2 regions of the Shewanella sp. GutDb-MelDb genome follow, and region 2 is predicted to be linked to the other one. Evidence: predicted binding sites of a transcription regulator. Region 2 holds the regulator's gene; the other holds the start of a gene.
The links. Region 2 encodes sigma-54, which starts transcription at its own class of promoters, with help from an activator protein. Its sites were predicted from a motif close to GTTGGCACGNNNNTNGNNT; they were not measured.

Region 1: CXF82_RS12020 (YccF domain-containing protein) is a predicted target of sigma-54. The motif match lies at 1,507-1,525, and genes of this name have one in related genera.

Annotation. Positions count from the first base shown of each region.
Region 1 is NZ_PJBM01000226.1:961-5,258, reverse strand. It holds gene CXF82_RS12030 (M14 family zinc carboxypeptidase) at 1-252, shown strand, start outside; gene CXF82_RS12025 (alpha/beta fold hydrolase) at 301-1,041, shown strand; gene CXF82_RS12020 (YccF domain-containing protein) at 1,044-1,451, opposite strand; gene CXF82_RS12015 (pyridoxal-phosphate dependent enzyme) at 1,678-2,598, shown strand; gene CXF82_RS12005 (mechanosensitive ion channel family protein) at 3,492-4,298, shown strand, end outside.
Region 2 is NZ_PJBM01000241.1:10,080-14,377, reverse strand. It holds gene rapZ (RNase adapter RapZ) at 1-129, opposite strand, end outside; gene ptsN (PTS IIA-like nitrogen regulatory protein PtsN) at 598-1,041, opposite strand; gene hpf (ribosome hibernation promoting factor) at 1,044-1,331, opposite strand; gene CXF82_RS15495 (RNA polymerase factor sigma-54) at 1,362-2,873, opposite strand; gene lptB (LPS export ABC transporter ATP-binding protein) at 3,011-3,742, opposite strand; gene lptA (lipopolysaccharide transport periplasmic protein LptA) at 3,739-4,287, opposite strand.

The DNA of each region.
Region 1 (4,298 bases), on a different contig from region 2:
GACGCGCCGTTGTTGCCTTTGACATTGGAGATGGGCTCTTGGGCATGGGTAAAGAAAAACCCACGACAGCTATTCAATTTTGCCGGTTTATTTAACCCTCAAAAGCAACATCGACATGTTAGAACGTTGCGAAAACACACTGTATTGATGCAGTTTCTAATGGACTTAGCGGCGAGCCGAGCTATAGAGGACATGAGTTGTGAGTTATTAACTCGTCAATACGCTGCTGCAATGCAAGACTGGTATGACTAAAGATAACTATAAAAGACAGCAGGCCTAAAAGATAATTAAGGACGGACTATGCAAAGCTGGGTACTCATTAGGGGCCTGATGCGAGATAAGCGTCATTGGCGAGAATTTGAAGATGATTTAACGGTGCAAGTGGCAGCAAATAAAATTGATGTTATCGCGCTCGATACGTTAGGCAATGGGACATTGAGTGATTGCACCAGCCCGCTAACCATAACGGCATACGCTAAGGCATTAGTTAAACAACTAACAGGCAATGACAACTGTCTTATAGGGCTTTCTATGGGCGCAATGATCGCGCTTGAAATGGCTCGCTTAGCGCCACAAAAAGTAAGCAAGGTGGTTGTTATCAACGCAAGTGCGGCTAACTTATCTCCTTGGTATGCAAGGTTTAATCTAAAAGCCATCGTTACTGCCTATCTGGGGCGAGTTAAGCAGGGGGCGGTGCATTGGTTAGAGTGCACAGCGCTTAAACTCTCGAGTGAGCGTTATGGTGACAATCAAGCGATGTGTGAGCATTGGAGTGAACTCAGATTAGATTATCGAAGCAAGATGCATAATGTCGTTCGGCAAATATGGGCCTGTGCTAACTTTCAAACCCCTGATAATTTACAGCAGCCCATTTTTGTTTTCAATGGCAGCTCTGATAGGCTAGTTAATCCCAGTTGTAGTGTACAACTGTCACTTTATTATAAAACTGAACTGATTGAGTTTGAAGCGGCGGGACATGATATTAGTTTAGATTGTCCAGCTGCGCTAATTGCGCAGCTGGAAAAAGTGCTTTTGTCATAGGCTTAAGCTTTTGCTACCACGGTTTGACCTATAGGGGTTAAGCTCAAAATGGCGAGCTTTAAATGCTGTATTGCAAACGGAATACCAATAATGGTAACGGCGCATGCAAAAGCGTGAACGATATGACCAATCGCAAGCCAGATACCAAACAATAAAAACCAAACAATATTGCCCAGCATACCAAAAGCACCCGTGCCTAAATCTTCCACCCCTGTGATTGAGCGGCGACTTATAGAGTCTTGACCGAATGGCCAAAAAGTCATCTCACCGATAACGAAACAAGCTCGTCCGAATGGGATCCCAATAATGGTAATAAAGCACAAAAGGCCGGCTAACCACCACGCTAGCCCCATTACAAAACCGCCCAACACAAACCAAGCTATATTAAACACTAAGCGTAAAACTGCCATGAAAGATCCCTCACTATAAAAATATACTGCCCTGTGGGCACTGCTATATTGTATAAAGCAATTATCACGCCATGTGTTGGTTGGTTGTTTTATATGCTGTTTGGGGGTTTATGAATGTTTTCGAATAACGGAATAGACCAAAAGTTAGTGATTTTTTTACATCGAGGTCAAAACTGCACTAAGTAAAGCGTTACAATAGTCACTCATTACATTAAGAGAATTTGCTGTGTTTACTCACACTCCAGTTGATAGTATCGACTTTAATGGTTGCCGTGTTTTTGTAAAAAGAGATGATCTGTTACATAAAGATTTCTCTGGTAATAAGGCACGTAAATTTGCTTACTTTCTACATAACGACTTCCCTGGTATCACCCGATTAGTCGGTTATGGTTCTCCTGTTGCAAACTCGCTTTATTCAATGTCAGCTTTAGCTAAATTAAAAGGCTGGAAACTTGATTTTTATACTGATCATATTGCAGCGCAAGTTTTAGCATCGTCAAAGGGAAATTATGCTGCGGCTGTCGAGAATGGCGCAAACGTCATCGATCTATCTTTGGTTGCTGATAGGAAGGGTAGAGGCTGTAAAGAGTATATCGAGCAAGATGTGCTACCAAATGATAGTAAGGCTTTGTTTGTTCCTGAGGGAGGCCGTTGTCTTTATGCTCGGGAAGGGGTACACCAACTTGCAAAAGAGATTGTCAATTGGTTCGCGTCTAGTCAGCTAGATGAATTGACTGTTTTTCTTCCGTCTGGAACCGGCACTACTGCGGTATTCTTAAATGAATATTTTGTACTTAATAATAACAACATAAAAGTAATGACATGTGCTTGTGTAGGAGATGAAGACTACCTTAACCAGCAGTTTTCTGAGCTAATCAATGACACTTCATTTCACCCAGAGATAATAAGCACAGCTAAAAAATATCATTTCGGAAAGCTATATAAAATCTTTTATGACATTTGGCGTAAAGTGGGTGAGCAGGGGATTGAGTTTGAATTACTGTATGATCCTAAGGGTTGGATGTGTGTAGAGCAGTATTTATCCGAATATCCAGATGCAGCGATTATCTACATTCATCAAGGTGGTTTATTAGGAAATGAGACGATGTTGCCACGTTACCAACGTAAATATACGGCAGTATTGTGAGCTTAGGATTGTTTCTTTTTTTCTGGGGGGAGGAATTTCCATTTGGTTAGGCTAGATACCTGAGCAGAGGTAAAGCCTAAACCAAATGAAGATGACTAAATAGCTGAATATGTTTCAGTCCTATTCGTTTGCCTATGAAGACAAACTATCGATACGAGTGAGAGGAGTTGTATCGAAAAGTCGGTTTTACTTACTTGAAGACAATAACCAATTCATAAATTTAAGCGCTTCAGTGCGCTTTGAAAAAGTCTGTCTGTTTTTGCCTTGACTGTCTGTGAAGGCGATTGAAGATTTGTTGACTGAAATTGAATCTACTGGAAAGTTGACTGTAATTTCGTGTCCATTTACTAGGTATGACATATGGTCACACTCCTTTTATTAAAGCTACCAAGTTGGTAGTGATTTATAACAATAAGATATCCTTAGCATTTTTGCGAAAGATGAATTTAAGTTCAATTCGAGAGTACTCATCTTTTTATGCTTATACAAGTGACTTGTAGTCAGTTTTGTTAACGAATGTGTTGTTTATGTCGCAAAAACAAAACTAATCTCAAGCTGAACCAAGTAAAGCATAAAGATATGACAGTAAAATGACTGTCTATTAAGATGATTGAACCAGTTGTGATAACGCTTATGTGGGGATCAAACGACGAATCGTGGATGTTTACAGAAGGCGGTGAAAGTATATCAAAAAAGGGTATATCTCTAAAAACTGACTGGATTATATCGAGTAAATGAATCTTGTCAACTAATAAAATTAAAACGCTTGTGTTTAAGATAGTTTATTATTAAGTGTTAACAATACGTTAATCAGTGCTAGGTTGACTAATATTTGATTAATCATATTTTGTCGATGTTTATTAAACATCGGTGTATCAAAATGGAGTCTTTCGATGACAAGGATTATTTTCTCTCTACTGTTAGTCATGCTAATGGGCAATATATCCGTGGCATATGGCGCTACAGGGCTAGTGAGTGCTGTTAAACAGGCTGCAGAACCTACTGAAGAGGCGCAACCGACGAGCTTTAAAGCCAGTACTTATGAATATAAAGACAGCTTATTTAGAGATACACCACGAGGCACAATTGAAGGTTTTTTTGAAGCAACATTTGAACAGAACTTCGAAAAGGCCTCCAAATACTTAGATTTACGTTATTTGCCAGAAGGTATGTCAAAAGAGCTAGGGCCAGAATACGCAAAGCAACTAGTAGCAATTATAGAGCGTAATCTTTGGGTTAATCTGGAAGAGATCAGTGATGTACCAAGTGGTACTAGCGATGACCAACTGCCAAATTACCGAGATGCTTTTGGCAGAGTTGAAGTTAAAGGTAATGAGATAACACTGTTACTGCAAAAAGTACCCGATAAACAGCTAGGTAAAATCTGGAAGATATCGAATGCGACGGTGGCTAAAGTGCCGATGCTTTATAGCGAACTGGGTTATGGGCCAGTCGTTGAGTGGTACGTACAAAATATTCCACAAGGTCACCTCTTTAAACTTAACTTGTGGGAATGGGCGCTGCTGATTAGTTACTTAATCTTGGCATTGCTCGTTATTATCCCGTTAACTTGGTTTGCAAAAAAACTCATTTTGCGCAGCGAATATCAATATAAAGATGATGTCGCGCATCTTGTCGTTGGGCCTTCACGCTTTTTACTTGCATTACTATTAGTCCGGATATGGATGGCAAATACCACG
Region 2 (4,298 bases):
TTGTTCAAGCAGGGTGCCCATCATTGGCAATGGTAGATTATCGACACAATAATAGCCGAGATCTTCTAGCATTCTTAACAGTACTGATTTGCCTGAGCCGGAACGACCAGAGACTAGAACGAGTTTCATCTTTTCACTACCTAATAAAAGTTAGAATTAATGTTTTATAAATGTATACGGGGTGTACAAGATTATAGATTAACTTTTTTCTGGCTTAAAGCAATAGCTTAGGCTAGTTGGTAATAATAAATAATATTGCTGTAATAAATGCCTAGGTCGTTAAATCTTACTGCTTGTATATCGGTAATCTCTAGCGACTTACGGACTTGAGTCCGTCGAGATAGTTGCACTTTTAGGTTTGTTTTTACCGCAGTTTATACATCATTTTGGCGAGGTGGGACGATACGGAGGCAATGCAGTTTAATTATTCTCCACAAATAGCCTATAACACGGCAACAATAGCTTAGGAACACTGGTTTAAGTGTTTCTAAGCTATTCCTACAAGAGTGTGTAAGCGTTTCTCTTTGCTCATGTCTTGTACTTCTTGAACATCAAAAAATGCGTAAAAACTAAGCTCGACAGATCAGAAACCTCTCACTATTGAGTGATTAAGTCGTATAACTCAGATTCACTCTTACTTTTTCTCAACTGCTTCACGATCGCTTTGTCGTTAAGCTTTTCTGCCATTGAAGACAGCGTCGCGAGATGTTGCTCACATTGATCTGCGGGCACTAACAGGGCAAATAATATATCAACCGGTTGCTTATCTATCGAGTCAAAAGATATCGGTGTTTCACATTTGATTAATATGCCCAATGGATGGTCAATATTAGCCAATCTCCCGTGAGGGATTGCTATACCGTTGCCTATACCTGTGCTACCCATTTTTTCGCGAGCCAACAGGCTTTCGAAAATCTCTTGTGAAGAAAGGGTAGGGTACTGGGCAGCGGCAATATCGCTGATGAGTTCCAGTACTTTTTTCTTACTGCCCGGAGTGGCACAGGTAGTGCATTCCGGCTGCAGGATGGTACATAGTTCCATCGTTAGTGTTTGGTCAGCTTCTCTTTGTGTTTAATAACCTGACGATCTAATTTGTCGATCAGGGAGTCGATTGCGGCGTACATGTCCGCATGTTCCGAAGTGGCAAAAACTTCACCTTTTTTCAGGTGAATTCGTGCTTCGGCAATCTGTTGCATTTTTTCAACATTCAATATGACGTGCACATTATTGATCTGATCGAAATGACGTTCAAGCTTTGTAAATTTTTCTTCAACATAACTGCGCAGTGACGCAGTGATTTCAATGTGATGCCCAGTAAGGTTAATTTGCATAGAAAGATTCCTCCAAGTGTCTAATTTTAGTTATAAACTCTTGCGTTGGTTTGAGGGCGGGATCATCATTGCTTCGCGGTATTTCGCGATGGTACGTCGAGCAACTTTAATCCCCTGTTCTGCCAACAGTTGCGCCATTTTGCTATCGCTTAATGGTTTCTGTTGGTTTTCAGCTGCGACTAACTTCTTAATAAACGCTCTAATTGCTGTTGATGAGCACTCTCCACCGTCGTCGGTTCCGACATGACTAGAGAAGAAATACTTTAACTCGAAAATACCTCTAGGGGTATGCATATACTTTTGTGTGGTCACCCTTGAGATAGTGGATTCATGCATCTCTACGGCTTCAGCAATGTCGTTGAGTACCATAGGTTTCATGGCTTCATCACCATATTCGAAAAATCCCTGTTGGAACTTCACAATACAGTTGGAGACTTTTAGGAGGGTCTCATTACGACTCTCAATGCTTTTAATAAACCATTTAGCTTCTTGTAAGTGACTACGAATAAATTGGCCATCTGCTTGATTTTTTTGGCTACGAGCCATCGAAGCATAGTGTTGATTGACGTTGATTTTTGGCATGTAGTCGGGGTTGAGTTCAACCACCCAACGGCCTTTCTTTTTTGTCACTGAAACGTCGGGGATCACATATTCGTCTTTACTTCGCGTGACTGCTAGGCCCGGTCTTGGGTTCAAGGTTTGAATAAGCGTGATAGCATCACGCAGGTCATCCTCTTTGAGCTTAGTCTTACGCATCAATTGCCTAAAATCACGTCCAGCAATCAAATCTAAGTAATCTTTAATGAGCAGGCGAGCATTGTCTATATGGGGTGTTGTTTCTGCATATTGAGCTAATTGGATAAGCAGACATTCACTGAGATCTCTGGCTGCGACGCCGATAGGGTCGAAATGCTGCACGCGTTTGAGTACGGCTTCCACTTCGTCTATCTCGATCTCTGGATCGCCCATTGCTTCAAGAATATCTTCACAATTCTGAGTAAGGTAACCTCGCTCATCAACCGCATCAATAATGGCGGTGGCAATCGCTAGGTCATTATCAGAAAAAGGCGTTAGATTTTTCTGCCATTCAAGATGTTCGTATAAACCTTCAGTGGTTTCGCCTTGGAATGGCATATCATCATCGCGCATTCCGCCGGAGCTTGAATTCGAAGACACGGTATAGACTTCATCCCAAGTAGTATCCATTGGGAGTTCATCTGGCATTGAATCTTGCGTTAATGCATCAGAGGTGTCTACCGCAGCGCTATCCTGCTGTGGATCAACATCTGTGTTACTGCTGTATTCATTGTCGCTATCCGACTCTGAATAGCTGTCAGAGTCACTGGTGGTTCTATCTTCGTTGCTGATAGGCTCGCCATCGGATTGCTCTTCATCTAATTCAAGCAGTGGATTAGAGTCTAATGCTTGCTGGATCTCTTGCTGCAGCTCTAAAGAGGACAATTGCAAAAGGCGAATAGCCTGCTGTAATTGTGGAGTCATAGTTAGCTGCTGACCCATTTTGAGCTGGAGTGACGCTTTCATCTTACCGCTATTCCCTACACTGTAATTAAACGTTGAAGCTCGGTGATTTGACGAAGAGAGCTTAAAGAGTCAACACTTTGATTGTATTCATATACTTAGCTAATGCTATACAATTAAACCCGCATACTGTGGGTTAACTATAGCCTGAATTGTTCACCTAAGTACACTGCTCGAACCTGCTGATTATCTAATATCTCGGCAGGTGTGCCTTCTGCAATCAAATTTCCGTGACTTACGATATAGGCATGTTCACAAACGTCCAATGTTTCACGCACATTGTGGTCTGTGATCAACACCCCTAAGCCACGGCTTTTTAACTGTTCAATAATCTTTTTAATATCGATAACCGATATTGGATCAACGCCGGCAAAAGGTTCATCGAGTAGAATAAACTTTGGGTTGGCTGCCAGTGCTCGAGCGATTTCAACTCTGCGGCGTTCACCACCTGATAACGCCATGCCTTGGCTATCGCGGATATGGGTGATGTGAAACTCTTCGAGTAGGTGTTCAAGTTGCTCTTCACGCTGCTCGTTATTGATATCTTTGCGAGTCTGTAATACTGCCATGATATTGTCACGCACTGAGAGCTTTCTAAAGATGCTTGCCTCTTGTGGCAAGTAGCCAATGCCTTTACGTGCTCGGAGATGCATTGGGTCTAAGGTTAAATCATCGTCATCGATTAAGATCTGACCCTTGTCGCTCTGAACTAAACCAACAACCATATAAAATGTTGTGGTTTTACCTGCACCATTAGGACCCAATAACCCAACAATTTGCCCTGTTTTGACCGTTAAACTCACATCTTGAACAACGGCTCGGCTCTTATAACTTTTCGCTAAATTGCGTACGGTCAGCGTTTTTTGGGTCATTGCTGTTCCTGCTTTTTAATGGGTGCGGCTGGGGTTTCAGGCGTCTCTTCTTGATAAGCTTCAGGCTGAATGATAGTGATCACGCGATCATTACCTTTACCTGTACTTTCTGCGACTAATTTTTGTAGTCCGATATTGTACTTGATGCGGTTACCCGTGACTTGGCTGCCCTCTTGCTCCAAGGTTGCATTACCTAACAAGGTTAAGGTTCTTGTTGCCAACTCATAACGGATCTCTTTCGCACTTGCCATCGCCGGGCGGCCATCTTCCATCATTTGGGTATATGTCGCAGGATTACCCGTAGCCACGAGTATTTTTCCTGAGCTCGCTTCTTTGGAGAACACCCGTAATTCATCAGCCTTCATTTTAATTGAACCCTGAGTCACTTCTACAGGACCAAAAAAGATCACCTGATTATTTTTTATATCAGCTTCTTGGCTGGCAGCAGCAATTTTAACTTCTTGCTTTAAGTCATCGACTTGCGCGTAGCTACTAATGCTAAGCAGACACAACAGACCTGCAAGTATTGATTGATTGTATTTCATAACTTCCTTCT